Regions from separate parts of the Hyphomicrobium nitrativorans NL23 genome, predicted to be linked through region 2. Evidence: predicted binding sites of a transcription regulator. Region 2 holds the regulator's gene; each other region holds the start of a gene.

Evidence for each region. Region 2 encodes PhoB, which activates phosphate uptake and scavenging genes when phosphate is short. Its sites were predicted from a motif close to TGTCATNNANCTGTCAT; they were not measured.
Region 1: a site for PhoB is predicted at 3,583-3,599, ahead of W911_RS08630 (inorganic phosphate transporter). Genes of this name have one in related genera too.
Region 3: a site for PhoB is predicted at 4,594-4,610, ahead of ppk2 (polyphosphate kinase 2). Genes of this name have one in related genera too.
Region 4: a site for PhoB is predicted at 1,419-1,435, ahead of W911_RS05305 (PhoX family protein). Genes of this name have one in related genera too.

What each region holds. Positions count from the first base shown of each region.
Region 1 covers NC_022997.1:1,858,320-1,864,113, forward strand. Annotated here, with positions in the region: gene cobT (nicotinate-nucleotide--dimethylbenzimidazole phosphoribosyltransferase) at 1-61, opposite strand, end outside; gene W911_RS08610 (nucleotidyltransferase family protein) at 343-930, opposite strand; gene W911_RS08615 (hypothetical protein) at 967-1,494, opposite strand; gene W911_RS08620 (ferredoxin--NADP reductase) at 1,645-2,418, opposite strand; gene W911_RS08625 (Crp/Fnr family transcriptional regulator) at 2,646-3,323, opposite strand; gene W911_RS08630 (inorganic phosphate transporter) at 3,676-5,202, shown strand; gene W911_RS08635 (sensor domain-containing protein) at 5,464-5,794, shown strand, end outside.
Region 2 covers NC_022997.1:486,531-492,324, forward strand. Annotated here, with positions in the region: gene W911_RS02175 (alpha-2-macroglobulin family protein) at 1-871, opposite strand, end outside; gene W911_RS02180 (hypothetical protein) at 1,406-1,999, opposite strand; gene phoB (phosphate regulon transcriptional regulator PhoB) at 2,830-3,525, opposite strand; gene phoU (phosphate signaling complex protein PhoU) at 3,551-4,261, opposite strand; gene pstB (phosphate ABC transporter ATP-binding protein PstB) at 4,402-5,208, opposite strand; gene pstA (phosphate ABC transporter permease PstA) at 5,233-5,794, opposite strand, start outside.
Region 3 covers NC_022997.1:374,999-380,792, forward strand. Annotated here, with positions in the region: gene W911_RS17080 (thermonuclease family protein) at 9-1,106, opposite strand; gene W911_RS17085 (hypothetical protein) at 1,191-2,921, opposite strand; gene W911_RS01665 (hypothetical protein) at 3,114-3,557, shown strand; gene ppk2 (polyphosphate kinase 2) at 3,631-4,557, opposite strand; gene W911_RS01675 (ATP-binding protein) at 4,942-5,794, shown strand, end outside.
Region 4 covers NC_022997.1:1,147,308-1,153,101, forward strand. Annotated here, with positions in the region: gene W911_RS05305 (PhoX family protein) at 1-1,371, opposite strand, end outside; gene W911_RS05310 (phasin family protein) at 1,650-2,165, shown strand; gene W911_RS05315 (invasion associated locus B family protein) at 2,376-3,011, opposite strand; gene coxB (cytochrome c oxidase subunit II) at 3,482-4,411, shown strand; gene ctaD (cytochrome c oxidase subunit I) at 4,503-5,794, shown strand, end outside.

The sequences.
Region 1 (5,794 bases), 1.4 Mb from region 2:
CGTTTCGGTGCGTCTCCGAGGGGCGCGGACAGGCGGTGCCGAGCCATGCGGTATCGGTCATTTCGGATTGCGGCGGTGGAGGGTGTGTTTCATCGGAAATCATGGGCGATGTTTAGCCCTTGATCCGCGACGTTGACAATCGTGCTCTGAGTTCAGGGTTGACCTCGGTTAAGGCCTCGCTCCGGCTGTGCGATCCGTGTGGTCTGCTTTCAGAAGATGAAGCCTGGGAGGGGTTCTCCTTTCTAGAGCGTTTTCCGATCCGACGGAATCGGATCGGACGCTCTATCATCTTTGATGAGACCATGATCGCTTCGGACTGATAGGGTCCGAAGCGATCACGACCTAGGGTTTGGGGAGATCGGCTGGCGTGTCGATGTCGGAGAAAACCGCCTCGTCCGCGACGGGGACAAGAAGCGCTTCCGACCAATGGCGTTTGAGAAGGGCCTTGCCGCCTTCCGGGCCGTCGAGCCTTGCGAGGTCGTCGAAGTAGCGCCGCGGCCAGAGGACGGGGTTACGCTGGTTGCCGTCTTCGGTCGTCGGTACGACGATGCGGCGGCCCTCGGCGTCCGCGTAACGCCCGGCGAGCGCTTGGAGCAGCGTAACAGTCAGATACGGCATGTCGCCGGGAACGACGAAGGCGGCGGGCGTATCCGGCCGCAACGCACGGATGCCGCGGGCGATGGAGCGGCCCATGCCGGAAGACCAGTCCTCGTTATGGACAAAGCGGAAGGAGAGACCGTCGAGTGCCGCTTCCACGGTCTCTCTATCGTGCCCTGTCACCACGACGACATCGCCGACGCTGCTCTCCGCCAGGATGCGAGCGACGCGGCGAACAAGAGGCTCGCCGTCGAGATCGGCGACGAGCTTGTTGTCGTCGCCGAAGCGGCGGGACGCACCGGCCGCGAGGAGAACTGCGCCGATGCGATCCATAAGTTTTCTCTCAAATGGCTGCCGCTGAGAAGCGCTTCATGCGCCGCGCGCGTCGCGGCGGGCCTGCGCCGCCTTCGTGCGTTGCGAGACGCTGCCGATCTGATCCGGCGGCACTTTCGTCCGGCGGCGCCGATTGTTGATCGGGTTCATGCCTTCATCCGGCGTCTTGTCGGATGAGGGATGATGCACGAACTTGTTGGCGCGCTTGAGGGCAAGGGCGCGATGAGCGGCGTCGATATTCGCTTCGCGGGCTTCCAGCTTGTTGAGACGATCCAGCTCCTTGTTCACGCGCTTGATCGCGGCGGCGAAGATCTGTTTGCGCCGCTGCGGCTGGTCGGCCGTGCCTGGAAAGCTCCCGCCGCGGGCTTCAGCCTTGCCGCGCTTTTCGCGGCGCTTCTGACGGGCAAGGGTGCGCTCCTTGTCGCGCAGATCGCGCAAGCGCACGCGCGCTGCGTGCAGGCCCTTGCCGTCGAGACCGTAAATGTCCGGGTGGTGCGTGGCCAGCACCGCCTGATATTCCTCGTGGTTCAGAACGCTCCGTTCGGATTTCAGGGATGTGGACATCGGTTCCTCCATTCGGCTTTTTTCACGACGACGCTATCGCCCTCGTCTCCGAGGCGCAAACGCCCTGACTTTACATGTGTGTAAGGTCCGTGACGGAGTCGTTAACGGAGAGGCGTGCGGTCCTGTTCCGTGCGATGGGCGTGGAAGCCTTCAGCGCTGTACGAAGGCTTTCTCGATGACGAAGTCGGCGGGGCTGCCGCTGCTGCCTTCCTCGAACCCGCGTGCGCCGAGGAGCGCCGAGACGTCGGTGATGAGGCCGGGGTTGCCGCAGATCATCACGCGGTCCGTTTCGAGGTCGAGCGGGGCAAGGCCGAGATCGGCGAAGAGCTTTCCGCTCGCCACGAGATCGGACACGCGGCCCGTGTTGCGGAACGCCTCGCGGGTGACGGTCGGATAATAGTGGAGCTTGCCTGTTGCGAGTTCGCCCAGAAGCTCATGGTTTTCGATCGCGCCGACAACGCTGTTCGCGAAGGCAAGTTCGTCGACGGTACGGCAGCCGACAGCCATTACGATGGTGTCATAGCGCTCATAGGTTTCGGGGTCGCGGAGCAGGCTTGAGAACGGGGCGAAGCCGGTGCCGGTCGCGAGAAGCAGGAGGCGGCGCCCCGGCCGGAGGTAGCCGTTGACGAGCGTGCCGGTGGGCTTGGGGCCGATCAGGATCTCGTCGCCCGGCCGAATGTGCTGGAGGCGCGAGGTCAGCGGACCGTCGGCGACCTTGATCGAGAAGAATTCGAGATTGTCGTCGTAGATGGCGCTCGCCATGCTGTAGGCGCGCAGGAGCGGGCGGCCGTCGACCTCCAGGCCGATCATGGTGAACTGGCCGCTTTCGAAACGGAAGGCCGGCGAGCGGGTGGTTTTGAAGCTGAAAAGCGTGCCGGTGTAATGCGTGACATCGAGGATGGTCTCGACGAGCAGATTGCCGATCTTCTTGCGCGGAGCTGCGCTGGGCTGATCGAGAACGGACATGCTGGCTCCCCTGCGTTAACTGGGCTCTGGCGGGCTTTCATGCATGGATTGGCACCGGGGGCAAGGACATACCCGGGCCTGGCGTCTCTCGCTTGACGGGGATCAAAGGATTTGGGGACGGCCGCGAAAATCGCGCGGGCGAAATGCCCGCGCGGCCAGCTTATCGATTTCGAGCGAGCCGGATCTCAGGCTGCGTCGGCTAAGCGGTGCAAGATCGGCATGTCGACGATTTCGAGGCCGCGGGGCGTGTCCCGTACGGCGCCCTGAATTTTCAGGTTCAAAAGCGCGGCGCTCAGGTTCTCGATGCTCATATCGAGCCGCTCGGCGACGAAGCCGGCAGTGAGGTCGTCGGAAATCAAAGTGCCGTTTCGCCCTTCGCTCACATTGAGCCCCGAAAGCGCGAGCAGGAGATTTGCAACGCGTGCGGTTGGCGTAATGGAAGCTTGGCGAACGGTCTGCTCGCGCAGATAATCGAATTCCCGTTCCACTGCGGCGGTCATCCGAAACGAAAGCCGGTCGTCGTGATCGAGCGCATCCTTCAACTCGTCTTCGGATACCACGCTCACAACGGTGTCGACCATGGCCTGGCCCGTCGTTGAATGAATGTCGAGATGGCCGAGGCCGATAATGTCGCCGGGGAACGCGAATTCGATCACTTCGTGGCGGCCGTCCGCCCAAAGGACGTAATGGCAGATGGCGCCGCGCTCGACGCGGTAAAGCGTCCGTTCGTCGCCCGCCTGGAAGAGGATTGCACCCGTCGCGACGCTTTGGAGGACGTTGCCGGAATGAAGCGCGCCGGGGTTGAGCTTCTCAAACCCGCCCCGCACATCCATGAACTCTTCCGACCGGCACATGGTCGCCATCGCACGCTACTCCTTACTCTACCGGCATGTATAAACCGGCCCTGCCTTAATCAAGTCATATTTGGCTTCACCGGACGCAGGTAAGCCTATCGATTGAAACGTAAAACTTCGTTCACGTCCGTCTGTTCCCGTCGTAACAACTCATTTACGTTTGCTGCGACGTTTTCGATCAGTCCGGCGCGAGGCGGCAATCGGGCTTCTTTTTTCCTTTGTGAAATGAGCCTTTGGAGGGCGGCCTGCGCAGCGCCGGGCGCTCTCCGTGCCGGGTTTATGACAGGCTAATCGTTTGATTTGTCTTTCCAGACGGCCTCCCGTAAGACCGCTTCTAACAAAGTGACGGGCGGGGGACGGGATGGCGGAGCAGGGCCGTGCGCGGGGAGCCATCCGGCCGCGCCGCGTAAGGAAGCTGACGCTCGATAAAGATCTCGGAAAGATCGAGCAGGTCGGGCAGGTCACCCGCTCGCTGACGCTGCGCTTCCTGGGGCCGGGGATCGCGCTCATTTTTCTGGTCTTCGCGGGGAGTTTTGCGACGTACCATATCGGCTCGGCGCCCAGCGGGCTGCTGATCGTCGCCGCGGCCGTCATTGCGGCCTATCTGGCGCTCACCATCGGCGCGAACGACGTGGCCAACAATGTCGGGCCTGCGGTCGGCGCGCGTGCGCTCACCATGACGGGTGCGCTGCTCATCGCGGCCGTGTTCGAAAGTGCCGGGGCCCTGATCGCCGGTGGCGAGGTGGTCGAGACCATTTCGAAGGGGCTCGTCGATCCCGCGTCGGTGCCCGATAGCGGCGTGTTCATCTGGATCATGATGTCGGCGCTGTTGGCGGCGGCGGTTTGGGTGCATTTGGCGACGGTGCTCAACGCCCCGGTTTCCACCACCCACGCCATCGTCGGAGGGGTGCTGGGTTCGGCTTTGGCGGCGATGGGGATGGAGCCGATCAACTGGCCGGTGCTAGGGGCCATCGCGGCAAGCTGGGTGATCTCCCCCGTGCTAGGCGGTGTGATCGCGGCTCTGCTGCTCGCCTTCATCAAAGTCATGATCATCTACCGGGAGGATAAGATCGCTGCGGCCCGGCGCTGGGTGCCCGTTCTCACGGCCGTCATGGCAGGGGTGTTCGGCGGATACCTGGTGGTGAAGGGCTTCGGGCGCATCTGGAAGCCAAGCCCCGCCGCAGTTGCGGCGCTCTCTGTTGCGGTGTTCGCAGTGGTCTATGCAGTCGTAAAGCCGCTGATCCGCCGCCAGTCGGAGGGCATGGAAAACCGAAACCAGTCGCTACGGCGGCTGTTTCATCTGCCACTCATCTGCTCGGCGGCGCTGCTTTCCTTCGGTCATGGCGCCAACGACGTCGCCAATGCGGTGGGGCCACTGGCCGCGATCCTTCATGCTGCCGACCAGGGCCCGATCGGTTCGGATGTGGCGATCCCCCTCTGGGCCATGATGATCGGTGCCGTCGGGATCAGCCTTGGCCTTTTGCTGTTCGGCCCGCGCCTGATCCGTCTCGTCGGTGAACAGATTACCAAGATGAACCCTATGCGGGCATTCTGCGTGGCGCTTTCAGCGGCGATCACGGTGATCGTGGCGTCCTGGTTCGGTATGCCCGTGAGTTCCACCCATATAGCCGTGGGCGCGATCTTCGGGGTCGGCTTCTTCCGCGAATACTGGACCGTGCACAGCCGGCGCCGCCGCCACTTCGTTCGAGCGCACGGGGTCCCCCATGACCCTAACAAGCTCGCTCCGGTGGATCAGGAGGAGTTTCGGCGTCGAAAGCTTGTCCGCCGATCCCATCTCATGGCGATCGCCGCAGCCTGGGTCATCACGGTTCCCGCGGCTGCAACGCTCTCTGCACTGACGTTTTTGGCGATCCAGTTCGCGCGCTGATTCATCCCGGCGGTTTCAAGTTCCCTCTGCAATTCGCGCAGATTTTCGCCGTTGAACGGCTTTGCGTCTCCCGTCAACGCATTTTTGCGCGACTAAAGCGCCCGAAATGTCGGCTGAGTGCATATTTTTTAAGTATCCGACCGTACGTTTTTGTGGGTTAGGGAAGAAATTCGTCAGAATCATACTCGGCATCGTTTCTGAACTATGTGTACTCAAACGCGAAGCGGTTCGTGGCCGCAAATAGATCTGCTTATCGCGCGTGTGCGGGGATGGATTGTTCCTGGGCTGATCGTCGTGCTGGCGGCGCTTGCAGTCTTCAACTTCGCTGTTTTGATCGCTGCCGATTTCCACCCTTCTGTCTTCGCCATTTCCTTGGTCTGTATGCTCACCGTTTTCGTCGCGGCGGTTTCGGTTGCGTTTGCCAGGGACGAGACGTCGCGCGCCGACGACTTCGAGCGCGAGGTGAGTTCCTACCGGCATATGCTCGACGAGCATTTTCTTGTGTCGAAGATCGACGCGTCAGGCCGCTTTTGCGAAGCCAATCAGAATCTGCTGAACCGCACCGGCTATTCGAGCGACGAGTTCGCTCGCC
Region 2 (5,794 bases):
GGCTCGGCAGCACGTAGGAGCGGCCGGTGAAGTGCACCATCGGCTTGCGGTCGGGCACGTAGACGGCGAGCGTGACGGGCTTGGCGAGCGGCTCGTCGACGTCGGAGGGGAGCCCGGCGCGGAGCGCGATCTCGTAGCGCTCGCCGTGACGGACGCCTTCGACGCAGAGCTGGCTGCCTTCGGCGGCGACCGCCTCAGGATCGCGGCCGTTCACGGACACGAACTTTGCGAAATCCTGTTCGCCGCGCGCCAGGTTTTCCGAGAAGCGGATGCAGACGCGGGGCTGGGCAGCGTCCGAGTCGGTCGAGTAGTCGGCCATGCGGAAGCCCTGCTCGGCGCGGAGCTTTTCATAAGTTTCGCGCACGCCGGTTGCTTCGACGAGCGACAGGCTGGCGCGAAGGGCATCGATAGCGGGGCGCCAGTAGGAGCGCCGCTGCATGGCTTCGCCAAGGACGGCGAGCGTGCGCGCTTTGAGGGCGGGATCTTTCGCAAGCTGGTAGGCGCGATAGGCGGAACCCGATGCGTTGACGGGGAGATCGTAGCGCTCGGCACCGCTGTTCGGGTCGGGTGTAATGGCGAGAAGCGCGCGGGCGAGACCGAGCCAGTTCTCCGCACTCTTGTCGTCGGCGGTGACGGCTGCCGCATAATGACGGGATGCAGCGCGCGGGTCTTCGCCAAGCGCTTTATCGCCCGCAAGACGGAGGTCGGCTGCGGGACGCGCGCCGGGCTTCCAGTTCTCTTTCAGGTACGTTTCGTAGCGCTCGGCATCCTGGGCGACGCCGCGATGCGCGAAGGGGCGTTCGTCTGCGATGGCGGCTGTGAGGCCGGAGATAACGAACAGCGAGAAAAGGAGGGCTTTGAGACAGCGCATTGCCTACCACCTTGGGGTTGAACGGCTGATTTCCAGTGTTCGGACAGTACTCCGGGGCCAACGGACACGTGAGCCCATCAGAGCTGAACGATCAAACGTTGGCGGTAACCGGAATTTGCCGGGAAATGCCGCTCGTTGCGGGTGCTTTATGCCGGGGCGGCGAGACGTGGGGAGGTGCGCGATCGTGGGCGGGCGCGTCCAACGCAAAAGGCCACCCGGCGGAAATTGACGGGCGGCCCTTTTTGCCGACGTGCTTGAGGCACCAAACCCCCTCAGGATGGCCTCACGACGCGAGGGCTTTTGTTCGGCTGGCAGAAGCGAGGTCGCAGCAAACCTCTATGGTTTGTAGGACCTTGCGACGCACCTGCCGGGCAAAAGATCCGCGCGGCTTCGCCGTGGGACGAGATGGGCCGACGGCGGCGTCGAAGCGCTCGACCGATGCGAAGGCATCGTTCTTCGCACTTCTCCTGGCCCTCGACCAATCTCGTCTCATCGTGACGTCATCCTGAGGGGGGTTTGGTGCCTAGGGAAGCGTCAGTGACGAAGCAGCGCTGGGGGAGGTGCTGCGTCGTTGCCTGCAAGGAGAGACGGATCGAACAGGTTGGGCGGGCGCGGGCCCCTCGGCGCGGGGGCTGCGGAGAGGCTGCCCTTGGGGCCGGCCGCATTCCAAATGTGTGCGAACGAACGCTGGGCGTTGCCGGAGGTGGTCGTGCAGCGATCGCAGAACAGCTCATAAGCGTCGCGCTTCAAGGGATCACGACGCATGCAGTCGCCGATCCATGCGGTGGTGTCGTCGAGCACGAGTTGCTCATGTGCGTCGAGAAGGCGGATGTCGGTGGCGAAGCGGCAATCGGCTCGCGTCATCGCAGCGGCCGGTTCGAGCTTCGTGTGACGAACAAAGACGATTTCGAGGGCGACGCCGGCTGCTTCGAGATCAGCGGTGAGCGCTTCGAGTGCGCACGCGACGGGGCTTTCGGCAGAGAGCGCGAGAAGACGGTAGGTGACATTGCCGGCGGGCGCGCCCTGCTCACGGAGGGCTTCAAGATGGCGCGCGACAAACGCTTTCAGGCGGGCCTCCTTCTCGTCTTTTACGGGGCCGTTCGCGCGAGCCGAAGGACGAAGGGGCATGTATGTCTTCCTTGATTGCGAGCCGCGGAAGCCCGTAGCTCGCCGTTGTCGTGATGGCGTCATTTAGGCGCCAAGACGGTTAAGCAAGTGTTGAACAACGTGAGCCGTTACGGTGTCGCACAGGGCGCTCTAAGACTTGACTGTGATCGCTGTGCGCCAGCCCTCAGCGAGGGCGAGTGCGCCGTCTGTTCCGGAATTGGATGAGAATTTTTCTGCAACCGTTTCCATTTGCTTTGACTCTTTCAATCGCGTGATTGGGCGACTCGGCGCGAGCCGATTTCGTTTCCAGGCGGACGGGAAGCGTGTTTCTGGGCGCCAAGATCGGCGAAGATTTTTTTGCGGGCTCGGTCCGGCGGTTGGCCTCTACCTCGCGGAGTCTCGCGCCGAGCCCATCGGGCACATGCGAGCCGCCCCTGGGGCGAGCCTGGGCCGTGGTCTCTGTTTTCGGGGGTGCGTTGAGTTCGGCCAGGGCGCTCTGCGCATACGGGCCAAAGGCGTGGGCTGCGCGGGCCATCGCGTCGGGAACGAGCCCGAGCCGCGACGCGTGCCCGAACCATCCGCGCGCGCGCCATTTCTCCGGCGCATACGCCATGAGTGTCGACCTGTCTCTACAGGCGCTGCCGACACCATACGTGTGCTGGCCAGCGCGTTACGAATGAAACCGATCAACCCCGGGCTGTCGTGATCCGGGTTCTGATTAAGCGTTGTTTTTGTCGCGAGTGCGGCCGGCGCGTGACGGAATCGGCGCTGGTGCGGTTCCGCTCCCTGTCATCCCGGCTCGGCGCTCTGGCTTTCGCCATCGCTTGGCCGGGATGACAGGGAGCGAGGCGTCAGATGCCGTTGCGTTCGCCGAAGACGTAGCCGGAGCCGCGAACGGTGCGGATGGGATCGCGTTCCTTGCCGCGGATGAGCGCCTTGCGCAGGCGTCCGATGTGAACGTCCACGGTGCGTTCGTCAACAAATGCGTCGCGGCCCCAGACGCCGTCCAGCAATTGCGCGCGCGACAGCACGCGGCCGGGGCTTTCCATCAGGAATTCGAGCAGGCGAAATTCGGTCGGGCCGAGATGCACTTCGCGCAACCCGCGCGTCACCTTGTGCGCCGGACGGTCCAGCTCGATGTCGGCAAAGCGCAGGACATCCGCCATCCGATCCGGCGCGGCGCGGCGAAGGATCGCCTTCACGCGCGCCATCAGCTCGGGAAGCGAGAACGGCTTGACGACATAGTCGTCCGCGCCGGTCGAGAGACCGCGGATGCGGTCTCCCTCTTCGCCGCGCGCCGTCAGCATGACGATGGGGATGGAGCGCGTTTCCATTCGCGCCCGCATCCGCCGGCAGATCTCGATGCCCGACGTGCCCGGCAGCATCCAATCGAGAACCAGAAGATCCGGTTTCTCTTCCGCCACGAGGATTTCGGCTTCTTCGCCGGTTTCCGCGTGCGCGACGCGGAAGCCTTCCGCTTCCAGATTGTAGCGGAGCATTTCAGCGAGAGGGGCCTCGTCTTCGATGAGCAGGATTTTTGCCGTCATGTCAGAACCTGTGTTGTGTCAGGGATCAGCTCGCGGGGAACAGCGTCGAGCTGGTGTCGTCGCCCTTGGGGCGGTCGTCGGAGATCATGGTGCCGCGCACGAAGAAGTGGATCGTCTCGGCGATGTTCGTCGTGTGGTCGCCCACGCGCTCGATGTTCTTGGCGCCGAACAGGAGATGCGTGGAGAGGCCGATGGAACGCGGATCCTCCATCATGTACGTGAGAAGCTCCCGGAACAGGGAATTGTACATGGAGTCGATGCTTTCGTCGGAGCGCCATACGGAAAGGGCGCGTTCCGCGTCGCGTGCGGCGTAGGCGTCGAGCACCTCCTTGAGCTGCTGGAGCGCGAGATCCACCATATGGCGCAGGCCGGTCATGAGAGGCTTCGGGTGCGATTCGTCCGCAATCGCGAGCGCCCGCTTGGCGATGTTTTTCGCGAGATCGCCGATGCGTTCGAGGTCGCCGGTGATGCGGAGCGCCGCCATCACGTGACGAAGGTCGTCCGCGAGCGGCTGGCGGCGGGCGATCATCGAGATCACCTGCTCCTCGATGTCACGCTCCAGGTCGTCGATGTGGCGGTCCGACTTCACGACCTGCTCGGCGAGCTTGGGGTCGCGTCGCTCAAGCGCGTCAAACGCCTGGCCCAGGATGTGCTCGGCGAGGCCGCCCATCTGCGCGATCTTCTTGTCGAGGAGGGCAAGCTCTTCCTCGTAGGATTTGACGATATGCTCGTTCATGGCGTCTCCTTTGGGCCTTCCGGCCACGCGGATATGTTCGGGTTTCGAAGGCGCGCGCAGCGATCTGCGCAGCGCCATAATGCCGTTCAGCAGGACATTCCCATCTCGGGTCATCGGGTGGGCTCCTTTCGGAGCCGCGATTAGCCGAAGCGCCCGGTGATGTAATCCTGCGTGCGCTGATCCTGCGGGTTGGTGAAGATTTCGTTGGTCTCACCTTCCTCCACAAGAATGCCGAGGTGGAAAAACGCGGTCCGCTGCGAAACGCGGGCGGCCTGCTGCATCGAGTGCGTGACGATGACGATACAGTAGTTACGCTTCAACTCGTCGATCAGCTCTTCCACCTTGGCGGTCGCGATGGGATCGAGCGCGGAGCACGGCTCGTCCATCAGGATCACCTCCGGACCGACGGCAACGGCACGCGCAATGCAAAGGCGCTGCTGCTGGCCGCCGGAGAGGCCGGTGCCGGGATCGTTGAGGCGGTCGCGAACTTCTTTCCAGAGACCGGCGCGTTCGAGGCTTTTGGCCACGATGTCGTCGAGCTCGGCTTTATTGGCCGCGAGGCCGTGGATGCGGGGACCGTAGGCCACGTTCTCGTAGATCGACTTCGGGAACGGGTTCGGTTTCTGAAACACCATGCCGACGCGGGCACGAAGCAGCACGGGGTCGAGCGAGGGATCGTAGATGTCCTCGCCCTCAATGGTGATCTTGCCGGTGACGCGGCAGGCCGCAATGGTGTCGTTCATGCGGTTGATGCAGCGCAGGAACGTCGACTTGCCGCAACCGGACGGGCCGATGAAGGCCATCACGCCGCGGTCAGGGATGTTGACATTGATGTCCTTGAGCGCCTGCTTCTCTCCGTAAAAGACGTTGACGTCCTTTGCCAGAATTTTAGGCCCAGTCGCATTCGCTGAAGACTGCACGGTGGCGCTCGTTGTTTCCATAAGCATTTTCATACTCCCAGTATCAGGGGCCTACCAGCGGCGTTCGAAGCGGCGACGCAGGATAACGGCAAGAAGGTTCATACAGACCAACACGAAAACGAGGATGAGGGCGGCGCCCGACGTGCGCTCGACGAAGCCTCGTTCGGCCGACGTGGCCCACATGAAGATCTGTACCGGCAATGCGGTCGCAGGATCGAGCGGGGTGGTCGGATACTCGACGACAAAGGCCACCATGCCGATCATGAGAAGCGGTGCCGTCTCGCCGAGCGCCTGGGCGAGGCCGACGATGGTGCCCGTCAGAATGCCCGGAACCGCAAGCGGCAGCACATGGTGGGTGATGGTTTGGATCTTGGACGCGCCGACGCCGTAGGCCGCCTCGCGGATCGAAGGCGGGACCGCCTTGAGGGCCGCGCGGGTGGCGATGATGATCGTCGGCAACGTCATGAGGGTCAGCACGAGGCCGCCGACGACGGACGCCGAGCGGGGCAGGCCCGCCATGTTGATGAAGATCGCGAGACCCAGGAGACCGAACACGATCGACGGCACCGCCGCGAGGTTGTTGATGTTGACCTCGATGGTGTCGGTGAAGAGG
Region 3 (5,794 bases), 110 kb from region 2:
TCTGCCGTTCAGGAAAATTGAAGCGCCCCGCTGAGGATTCGGCGGGGCGTTTTTTTCGAGAGCAACAACACAGCCGCGTTCACCGCCATATCCCTCCCCCATCTCGCCGGAGGCGGGTCTCCGACTCGACGTGGGGAGGTTAGGAGGGGGGTACCCAGACCGTCTGCTGTTGGGCTTCCCCCCGCCTCTAATCCTTCCCCACGTCCATGCGGAGCATGGCTCCGCCATGACGGGGGAGGGGACCAGGCATCTGCCGCGTCGGCGGCCGGGGGCGCGTCGAGAACTTCGATCTCCTCGAACCCGCCCACCTCAATCGCCGGTCCGTTCCGCCGCTCGATCCAGCCGCGCGCGCGGATCGTCCGACCCTCGATGGCGGAGATGCGCTCCGCTCCGCCCTCCGCGCGATCCACGACGCGCGTTGCGAGGCTGACGGTAAAGTCCTCGCGCCAATCGCGACCGAAGTTGAGATAGGTGTACCGACGCGTGCGCGTGACGCTCGCCACGCGGCCCTCGACGACGACGAACCGGCCGACGAGACGCAAGAGGGCGTCTTCGTCCGAAGCCGCGAAGACGCGGAACGTACCGCCGCTCCAAAGACCGCGACGGGCACGGCGGGCTTCGTCTTCGGCTTTTATGAGTTCAGAGACGCAGCCCGCGTTTCCGGGAAGCGTGTAGGCGCGGGCGTACCCTTCAGCGACGAGGTGGCGCTGGACCCACGTCTCGTTGCCGCCGGTCTTCACGTAGAGTTGGGCCAGGATGCGTCCATAGCGGTCGCGGCGGCGGCCTTCATAGCGCAGCGTGACCGTCCGATTGAGCACGAGGGCTTCGACGGCGCGCGTGCTCTCCTTGGCGGGTGGCCAGGTTTGCGTATCGACGGTGAGGGCGTTCGGGCGCGGCGCCATGGCGCCGATCAGGCGCACCTGCCGGCCGTCGTCGAGTTCGACCGTTTCGCCGTCGATCACGCGCACCACTTCATGCGTCGTGCCGAGATCCGGGGCGCAGCTTTCGGAGGCCGCGGCCGAAACCTGGACCGCAAGGCAAGCGACGGCCACAAGCCCGCTCACCGCCGCGTTCCGCCGTTGCCAAGCCATGATCTGCTTTTCCATTCCCGCTCTCGACACCATGTCATGGCGCTCCCGGCGGCTCCAGCAAGTCTTCACCGTGGGCGATTCACGTGAAATCGGCCGAGGCTAACCGCCGCCCAGAAGGCCGATCGGGTCCCACAGAGACAGGCCGATCATCCCGCACTCCGCGACGTCTGCCATGTCATCCGGCTCCAACGTGCCCCAAACGCGGCTCGTGGCTTCCGGCGAGATCGCAATCGAATCGCTCACCTCGACAGCGTTTGCCGGTTCGGTCGGCGGCGGCGACGTCATCGTGAAGTGTTGGCCGTCCGCAACCCAGGCAATGCCTCGCGCGCTGTCGAGACCCAGATCTCCCGCCTGATGGCCTCGGACACGGATCTCGGCGCCGGTCTCATTGTCGATCTCCGACTCAACGCGAACGACAAGATCCCGGGGGCTGGCGGCATCGTAGGCAGCGCTCACGCGCGCCGGCGTCCATGCGACCACGATGCGGTCGTGGGGCAGAGCGTCGTCGATCACGAGCGATGCCGACGGATGGGCAATAACGTAACGGTCGACGCCCGCTCCGCTCCGGGCCGCGATCTCGCCCGCGCCGACGATCACGGTATTTTCGCCGCCGCCGGGCGACACGAACATGCGCTCCGCCGCCCTCAGATCGAAGACGTCGTCGCCCATACCGCCTTCGACGCCCCGCAGTCCTTTCGCAAGCACGAAGCGGTCTCCGTGCGGTGAGCCGACGATCCATTCCGCGCCATGAACATTGAGACCGTGCGCCTCTGCGCCGTTCCACGGCACGCGCGCCGTGAACTGAAGTGTGCGCTCCCCTGCGGGTACGATTTCGAAGCCGGCGTCGGCCGCAGCCAGATCGATCACATCGCCTTTCCCAGACGGGTGCTCGCCTCCGAAATCGATCCTGACGGGGGGAGATGAGAGCCCAACGCCCGGCCCGATCGAGAGCCGGTCGCTCCGTACGTCCCAGACGATGTGCTCGATGGAGAAGAGACGGTCCTCTCCGCCAGCGTAGCTCGCGATAAAGTCCGGCGCGACATGAGCCGGGCCCGGACGCGGCGCTTCGAGCCGGACCTTCCCGGCACCGGAATAGTCGATGGTGTCGACACCGTCGTCCTCATAGGCAAGGCCCGGCTCGCCGCCATGCACGATGTCGAAGCCCTCGGACCAGTGGATGACGTCGTCTCCGCGCCCGCCGAAAAGTTTGTCGACCACGCCCTGCTCGTTGCGTCCAAAGAGCCGGTCGTCGCCAGCGCCCGCCAGCACGGCATTGAAGCTTTTGCCGGTGGCGAGCGTCTCGTCGGCCGAGGTGCCAAGCAGCGTTTTCTTGCCGGGCGAAAACCGCAGACCCGCCGGCATGGCGTCGCCGATGTCCAAACCCGCGTGATAGAGCAACGACGACACGAGCGACGACGAGTTGAGCGTGGGAAGCGGCGATCCCGGCAGCGCGAGTGCGATGTAGGGGAATTTCTGTGCCTCGATCTCGGCTGCGTAGGAGACCAGCGTCGCCCACAGCTCGACGGCACCGCTGCCCTCCGCGATTTCGCGCGGGCCGCGGCTCTCCGGCGTTCCGATCCGCGCCGTCAGCGCGTCACCCACGAGGCCACCGTTGGCATCGGACAACGTGGTGCCGCCGTGCCAGCCGTCCACCGCAAGGCGGACATCGCGCCCATTGGCGTCCCGAATCCCTTCGATCACGAACCAGTCTTCCTGAGGCGCGCGGGCGGCCTCGAAATCACTGCGAAAGACCAATTGAAGATGATCGAACCCGAACCGGCCGAGGCTCAGAGTTTCGACAGGCACACGCTCTACGCGGACAGATGGCATCGGCCGCTCCACGACGGGTGAATCGATCAACGACATCAAAATACAATTTAAGGTTGAATATTTGATCAATACCCCGCGAGATGCGAGTCTCGGTTTCGTTTGCGGCGCCTCTTCCGCCCCTCTCCGATCCGGTTAATACTGAGGAAAAACCGGGCATAAAGCCCATAATCAACCGGGAAGGGGAGACACGACATGGAGGGGACTTCTTTCAAAAACCTGCTGATCGGCTTCGTTGCAGGGGCCATCGCGCTGGTCACCGTGCACGAGTTGATCGCCCTTTGCCTGGCAGACGCCGGGCACATCTCGCGTACACCTTGGTCGCTTGAGACCTCGGGACTGACGGGCCTTCCGCAGATCGTCACAGATGTCGTCTGGGGCGGCGTTTGGGGCATGGTGTTCGCCGCGATCCTCGGCGACGTGCCGCAAGGGTCCATGACGGTGAGGGGCGCCGTTCTCGGCATCGTCGGACCGGCGCTCATCGGCGTGCTCGTGCTCGTTCCGCTCGTCAGGGGCGAGACGTTGTTTCTCAACGCCGATCCCGATCTGATCTGGCCTGTGCTGGTGCTGGGCGCCGGGTTCGGCGCCGCAACGGCTTGGCTCTATGGCTTGTTCACTGCTGGCGGCCGGTTGCCGTAGCGCCGCCGAGGCAGGCAGACGCAACGACGCAAACGCTCCGGAGCGGACTTGTTCGATGTCCCGCTCCGGAGATTTAGGCTTCGGCTCCTTGCTCATCCTCACCGTTGAGGCCGGCTAGATGGTCTGCGCCGGACTTGGTGATTTTGGGGTCCAGTGCGCCGACGACATCCTTGTCTTTGCCGGGATAGTCCAGCGCGGTGAGGATGACGCGCATCGCTTCGAGCCGAGCCCGGCGCTGGTCGTTGGCGGCGATGACGGTCCACGGACTCACGGCGGTGTGCGTGAAGCGCAGCATCTCGCGCTCGGCGTGGGTGTAGGCATCGTACTTGCCGATGGCCGCGCGATCGACCTCCGTGATTTTCCACTGCTTGAACGGTTCGTGACGGCGCTCGTGAAATCGCTTGAGCTGCATCTCGCGGCCGACCGTCAGATAGATCTTGAAGAAGCGGATGCCGTCGCGCACCAGCAGCTCCTCGAACGCGGGTGCGTCGCGCAGAAAATTCGCGGTTTGCTCAGGCGTGCAGAAGCCCATCACGGGTTCGACGCCGGCGCGATTGTACCAGGATCGGTCGAACAGCAGGATGTCCCCTCGCGTCGGCAAGTGGGCGATGTAGCGCTGGAAATACCATTGCCCGCGTTCGGACTCCGTCGGTTTCGACAACGCTACGGAGCGCGCGTGGCGCGGGTTCAAGCGCGCCAAAATGCGAGAGATGCAGCCGCCCTTGCCTGACGTGTCGCGGCCCTCGAACAGCACGACGATGCGCTCGCCCGCTTCGGCCACGTGCGTCTGCAGCTTGAGCAGCTCAAGCTGCAGCTTGATGAGCTCGTCCTCGTAGACCTTGCGTTTCAGCCGCTCGTCGTAGGGATAGCCGCCGGACGCGAGCGCGACCGCATCGAGTTCGGGTGGAAACTCCGGATTGTCGAGATCGAATTTCTTGAGAGCCCGAAGACGGGCCTCCGCGGCTTTTGCATCCGCTTTGTCGTCCTTCGCCTTGCTCATCGCATTCCCCGGTTGGGCTCTCGCCCCACGATAAACTGTCACACAAGTGTTGTTTATCGGGAGGCCTGACTGCCAGACGCATAGAGAGGGGCCCGATTTGAATGCCGTGTCAACGATGGGTGGCCAAACGGGCGGTGCATCGTGATGCTTGAGGCGCCGCCCAGGATCTGGGCATTATCCTCGCCCATGACAGATCCCCGGCCGCTGACCCGATACCTGTCAGCATTGAACCATTGGCTTGCGCCAGTCCTCTCACGGCTCGGCGCTTACGGGCCCCGCGCACGGCGCAGGTCTCGCCCTCTGACCGTGGCCGCGCTGTTGTTCGCAGCGCTAACCCTTATCGGCGGTCTGTCGTGGCTGGCATCACTCGCGGGGTTCCTCGTCATGTCCGCCATCGTCATGGCGCAGGAACCGGACGACACGAACGAGGAAGACCCGTTCGCGATCCCGGAACCGGCCAACCTTCGCCTCGGCCCGCACCTTTCGGAGCGCGGTGCCACGGGCTGGCGGCCGCTGCTCGATGCGATTCCCGATGCGGTCGTCGCGCTCGATCAGAACTTCACGGTCATGCACTTCAACGGGCGCTTCATCGACATTTTCCCGCGCGTGCGCGTGGGTCAGCCGTTCAGTCACGTCACACGCGACCCGGCCCTGAACGAGGCCGTCGATAAAGCGGCTCAGCCCTCGCTGCGCGAGCCCATCGTCGTCAACTTCTACGAAAGAGTGCCCGTCGAGCGTCGCCTCTCCGCCACGGTTTCGCGCCTTGGCGGCCGAGAAGCTCAACGGGGGCTGCCGCTGCTCATCATCTCGTTCCGGGATCTCACCGAGCAGGACAAGCTTGCGCAGATGCGTGCGGACTTCATCGCCAACGCCAGCCATGAGCTGCGGACGCCGCTGGCTTCGCTGCGGGGGTTTGTCGAAACGCTGCAGGGTCCGGCCCGCGACGACGTGCAAGCGCGGGATCGGTTTCTCAGCATCATGGCGAGCCAGGCGAACCGCATGACGCGGCTCATCGACGACCTGCTTTCGCTCAGCCGGGTCGAAATGAAAGTGCATCTGCCGCCTAAGGGGATCGTCGATCTCAACGATGTCGCTTCCTATGTGGCGCAGGCGCTCGATCCGCTCGCGGAGGCGTCCAAGATCAAAATCGTGGTGACGAAGGGCGAAACCCCGATCCGCATCCGCGGCGACCGCGACGAGATCGTGCAGGTCATCCAGAACCTCGTGCACAACGCCA
Region 4 (5,794 bases), 660 kb from region 2:
GTCCATCTTCGTCGGCCCGAGCAGGTCGGCCGCGAGGCGCGTGTGAATGAGCACATCGCCCTGATCCTTGAACCCGTTGGCTTCGGTTAGCCAGACTTGGCCGCTCTTGTTCGGGAGTCCGTGGACGAGAGGTAGCCATTCGCCCGTGCCGTCGGCATTGAAACGCGCAACCGAAAGCACGCCGTTGTCGAGAAGGTTACGGTTGGCCTCTCTGTTGCCCGGGTCGACCTTACCGTCCGTGACGAAGCGATAGACGTAATCGAAGGCTTCGTCGTCGCCCTGGTAGACGACGAAGCGTCCGTCACCGTTGACGATGTTTCCGGCACCTTCGTGCTTGAAGCGGCCGAGGGCGGTGCGCTTGATCGGCGTCGAGGTGGGATCGAAGGGGTCGATCTCCACCACCCAGCCGAAGCGGTTCGGCTCGTTCGGCTCCTTCGTGACGTCGAAACGATCATGGAAGCGGCCCCAGGCGTACCATTCGGCGGGCGCGCCGTAGCGGCGCAACGCGCGCGCCTCGGGAGTGAGCGGCTTGGCTGCGTCCTTGTTCCAGAAGTAGCCGTTGATGTTCTCCTCGCACGTCAGCCAGGTGCCCCACGGGGTGATGCCGCCTGCGCAGTTGTTCAGCATGCCGTGGACGCGCGTGCCGCTCGGATCTTCAGACGTTTTCATGCGGTCGTGACCGGCGGCGGGGCCGGAGACGAGCATCTCGGTTTCGGCGGTGATGCGGCGGGCGTAACGCGAGCCTTGCACGACGTGCCACTTGCCGTTTTCGCGGCGAACTTCGATGACTGCGCCGCCGTGCGCCATCATCTCCGCATCGACCATCTCGCGCGTGACGGACGCGAAGCCGGCGTCGCGGTCGCCGCGTGTCGCGAGGCCCGGAAACATCAGTTCGCCGTTGGTGTACTCGTGATTGACGACGAGGAGGCCGTGGTCGCTCCGCCCATCGAGCGGCAGGAAGCCGAGGAAGTCGTTGTTGTAGCCGAACTGCCGGGCCTGGGCGGCGGCGTCTGCGCGGCCGGGAACGAATGTTGGGGCGTCGGCTAAGACGGCGTCACCCCAACGAATGAGCACGTCGGCGTCGTAGCCCGCCGCAACGTGGTGCGTTGGCGAACCTGGCGAGACTGTGAGCTCGGCGAAGTCGAAAGATGGCGAGGGCGGGTGCCTGCCGCCCTGCGCCGGGGCTGCGGCGAGGGCCCGGGGCCAGGCAAGCTCGGCGGCGACGGTGACCGCCGCAAGCCCTTGGATGAGATCGCGACGGGAGAGGCGCTCCGCGATCAGGTCGCCAATGGTCGGTGCGGCTGTGGGGTTCGAGCCCACGTTTTCCGCAGCCTCGAACGCGACGGACGGCGGCAACTTGCGATTCCGCACGAATAAACCTCCTGAAAACTGGCAAGAAGTTTCGTTAAACGGCGGATATCACTGGCTGATGACAGATCCTGCACGCAAAAGCGCATTACGGAAGGGGAAGCGAAAACGCGCGGTGTGCTGCTCCCGGTCATTTTCTTATCAACATTTCGTTATTGTTTTGCGCCCATCGATTTGATCACGATCATTTGCAATCGCCACACGTCGTGCATAATTTTTGGATTAAGTGATTGCGAGGTTCCGGCCATGTCATCGGGATCCGTACATAGGGAGTTCAGGGTATGGGCACGCAAACGGGATACGATGCGTACGGCATTGGGTCGTTCGCGTCGGTGTTTCAGAACTATCTTTCGGCATTCGAGACGGTCAGCCAGGGTACTCCCCCGCTTGGCGCAGGCTTTCCGACTGCCTTCGATACTCAGGCGTTCACCCAGCAGGCGACGGCGCCCCTCAAGGCCGTCGCGCGTGCGCAGCTTGAGATGCTCGGTCTCGTGAACCGCCGCGTTCAGGCGGTGATGCAGGCGCCGGCAAAACTCGCGCAGTGCCGCACGGGCCATGACGTCGTGAACGCGCAGATGGCCTTCTGGCAGGAAGCGGCGGAGCAGTATGCCGCGAGCGGCCGCAAAATCGCGGATGCGTGGAGCCAGGCATTGCCGTTGGCTGCGCCTTACGCGACGATCGGCGTGCCGCAGGCCGAGCGCGATTACATCGACTTCAACGGCGCTGCCGAAGCGAAGGCGAGGACGCGCCCGCGGATCAAGGCCGAGCCGGAAAACAAGGCGCGCCGCGTCGCCTGATGTCCGATGCCGAATAGAAATTCGGCGCGTTTTGGAATTATTCGATTTCGAGTTTGGAGCTGGCGGTGCGTCATGCGTCGCCCGTTCGGCGTTGTTTCATACGTAATTATTGTCTGCCGCCACGTTGCGGGTTTTAGTTGAACGGCGTTTTCTTTTTTGTTCGCAACGATGAATACCGAGGGGATCGGATTTGCGCGAGGCGGCGAAGGTTCAATTCATCGCACTGAGCGCGGAGAGACCCTCGCCGAAGCCTGCTAGCGAGATCGGAATGCCGATACCGGCCTCCTCCGTCTGGAAGATGATGAAAATGGCGGTCTTTCCCGTACGGAACTGCTCGATGAGCTTTTCCTCAACCGTCACCTGCGCATAGCAGGCGAAGGTGTGACAGCGGAGGAACGGCGCGTGGCCGATGTCGGCGCCATCGACCTTGAGGCCGATGCCGGGCGGTAGCAGAACGCCGACGGGTGCGAAGACGCGCAGAACCCGGACACCGTTCGAAAATTGCTGGAAGTAAATGGTGAGACCGACGTTGTTGCGGTCCTCGGCGGTGACGCTCTGGACGAGGGCGCATACTTCGTTCTTGGCACCCGGCGGTGGAGGCTTGCAGACATACTGCCAGTCTCCATATTGCCCCTTCACTTCGCCGTCGGCGAATTGAGACGCCGCTGCTCCCTGTGCGCGCTCGCCGGCGGTTTCGGCCCCCTCCGCGCGGGCCCCTCCGTTGAGGCCAAATCCCGTCTCCGGCAGTCCCGTTAAGGCGGCAATTAATGCGGCGCACAACAGACCTGCGGTGTACCGGCGGGTGCCGGTCTGGCGCCCCGGCGGCTGACCGATGGTGGGTGACATGACGGTTGGATATTCCTCGAAAACGTTCCGGTAACGGCGCCGAGACCCCGCAAACGCCGCTCGTGCGCGTCTACCGCACTCTGTTCGTCTCTGCGAGGAAAAAGGCCAAAGTGGGACTCGGAGAACGGCTTGGCGCAGCGCGGGGTGGATACGCCCATGACTCTCTCTCGCGCACTCATGTTGCGGCGCGAAGGCGCGCGATCGTGGACTGCGCGCAATTAACGCGTGGTTATGCCGCAGAGAACTTGACTTGAGACAAGTTTGACGATTGTGGTGTGTGTGTGGTCGGGGGACTCTGCCTGTTCCGTGTGCACGCCGGTGACGCGTGCGGCGCGAGGGGAATTTGGGGTCGCCCCAAAGGCAGTGGCGCGGACGCGCCAGGCAGAACGATCGGCACATTGAACGGTCGACAGGCCTGCATGGGAGATTCCGGCTGAGAAGCCGGGAAACGGAACCGGGGAGCGGATTTTATGCTGAGATGGATCTTCAAGTATGTGCCTCAGGTGGCGCTGGCCGGGTTGATGGCCATGCTGATGGCGCCGGGCGCTGCGATGGCGCAGGTCGGCGTGGGCCAGCCCGCACCCAAGCAGATTGGGATGCAGGAAGCCGTGACCCCGATCGCTCGCGAGATCCACGCGTTCCACGATCTGACCAACCTCATCATTATCGCGATCGCGGCTTTCGTCATTATTCTGCTGCTCTACGTGATGTTCCGCTTCAGCGAGAAGCGTAACCCCACTCCCAGCAAGACGACACACCACACGCTGCTCGAACTCGCATGGACGGTGCTTCCGATCCTGATCCTAGTCGTGATCGCGATCCCCTCGTTCAAGCTCCTGATGAACCAGTACACGTACCCGAAGCCGGATCTCACGATTAAGGCGATCGGCAACTCGTGGTTCTGGGAGCACGAGTATCCGGACCACGGCAACATCACGATCACGACCAACATGCTGGGCGATGAAGAGATCGCCGAGCGCGAGCAGCGGGGCATCCCGTCTCCGCGCCTGCTCGCCGTCGATAACGAGATCGTCGTGCCGGTGAACAAGGTCGTGCACGTGCTCGTCACCGCCAACGACGTGATCCACAACTGGACCGTTCCCTCGTTCGGCTCGAAGGTCGACGCCGTGCCGGGACGTGTGACGTCCACGTGGTTCAAGGCCGAGCGTGAGGGCATTTACTACGGGCAATGCTCGGAGCTTTGCGGCCTCAATCACGCGTTCATGCCGATCGGCGTTCGCGTGGTGACCGACGATGTGTTCAACCAGTGGGTCGAGGCTCTTCAGGCTCGCGATCGCAAGCGGGCGCGCGAGATCCTGGACGACGTGGCGATCAAGCAGGCCGCCGAGGCTGCCGGCACGGCGACGACTGTCGTGAGCGCCGCGACGCAGGCCCAATAGCACCCGGAACGGCGGAGCCGCGCACCGGCGCTGGCCTCCGCCTCAACCGGATTCGGAATGGAAACACCCAGGTCAATAAAGGTTTCGAACAATGGGTAGCACCACAGCACATGCCGGCCACGATCACGATCACACCCCAACCGGGTGGCGTCGCTGGCTGCTTTCGACGAACCACAAAGACATCGGCACGATGTACCTGATCTTCGCGATGATCGCGGGCATCATCGGCGGCGGTCTCTCCATCGCGATGCGCCTCGAACTCGCAGAGCCGGGGATGCAGTACTTCTCCAACCCGCACATGTTCAACGTGTTCGTGACGGGTCACGGCCTCATCATGGTGTTCTTCATGGTGATGCCCGCCACCATGGGCGGCTTCGGTAACTGGTTCGTGCCTCTGATGATCGGCGCGCCCGACATGGCGTTCCCGCGCATGAACAACATCTCGTTCTGGTTGCTGCCGGTCGCGCTTGCGCTCTTGCTCATCTCGATGTTCGTGGAGGGGCCGTCAGGTATGCACGGTGTCGGTGCGGGCTGGACGATCTACGCGCCGCTTTCAACAGCCGGCCATCCGGGTCCGGCCGTCGACTTCGCGATCCTCGCGCTGCACGTTGCGGGCGCCTCGTCGATCCTCGGTGCGATCAACTTCATCACGACGATCTTCAATATGCGCGCTCCGGGCATGACGCTGCACAAGATGCCGCTCTTTGCCTGGGCCGTGCTGATCACCGCGTTCCTGCTGCTGCTGTCGCTGCCGGTTCTCGCGGGCGCGATCACGATGCTGCTCACCGACCGCAACTTCGGCACGACGTTCTTCGCGCCGGCCGGCGGCGGCGACCCGATCCTGTACCAGCATCTGTTCTGGTTCTTCGGTCACCCTGAAGTGTACATCATGATCCTGCCGGGCTTCGGCATCGTCAGCCACATCATCTCGACCTTCTCGCGCAAGCCGATCTTCGGTTATCTCGGCATGGCGTACGCGATGGTTGCGATCGGCCTCGTCGGCTTCATCGTGTGGGCGCACCACATGTATGCCGCGGGCATCAACGTGAACACGCAGGCCTACTTCGTGTTCGCCACGATGGTGATCGCCGTGCCCACGGGCGTGAAGATCTTCTCGTGGATCGCCACGATGTGGGGCGGCTCCATTCAGTACAAGCTGCCGATGCTGTGGTCGCTGGGCTTCATCGTCCTCTTCACCATCGGCGGCGTGACGGGCGTGATGCTTGCTAACGCAGGTGTGGACCGTGCTCTGCACGACACCTACTACGTGGTTGCGCACTTCCACTACGTGCTGTCGCTCGGCGCCGTGTTCTCGATCTTCGCGGGCTACTACTACTGGTTCCCGAAGATGACGGGCTACATGTATTCCAACTTCTGGGGCAC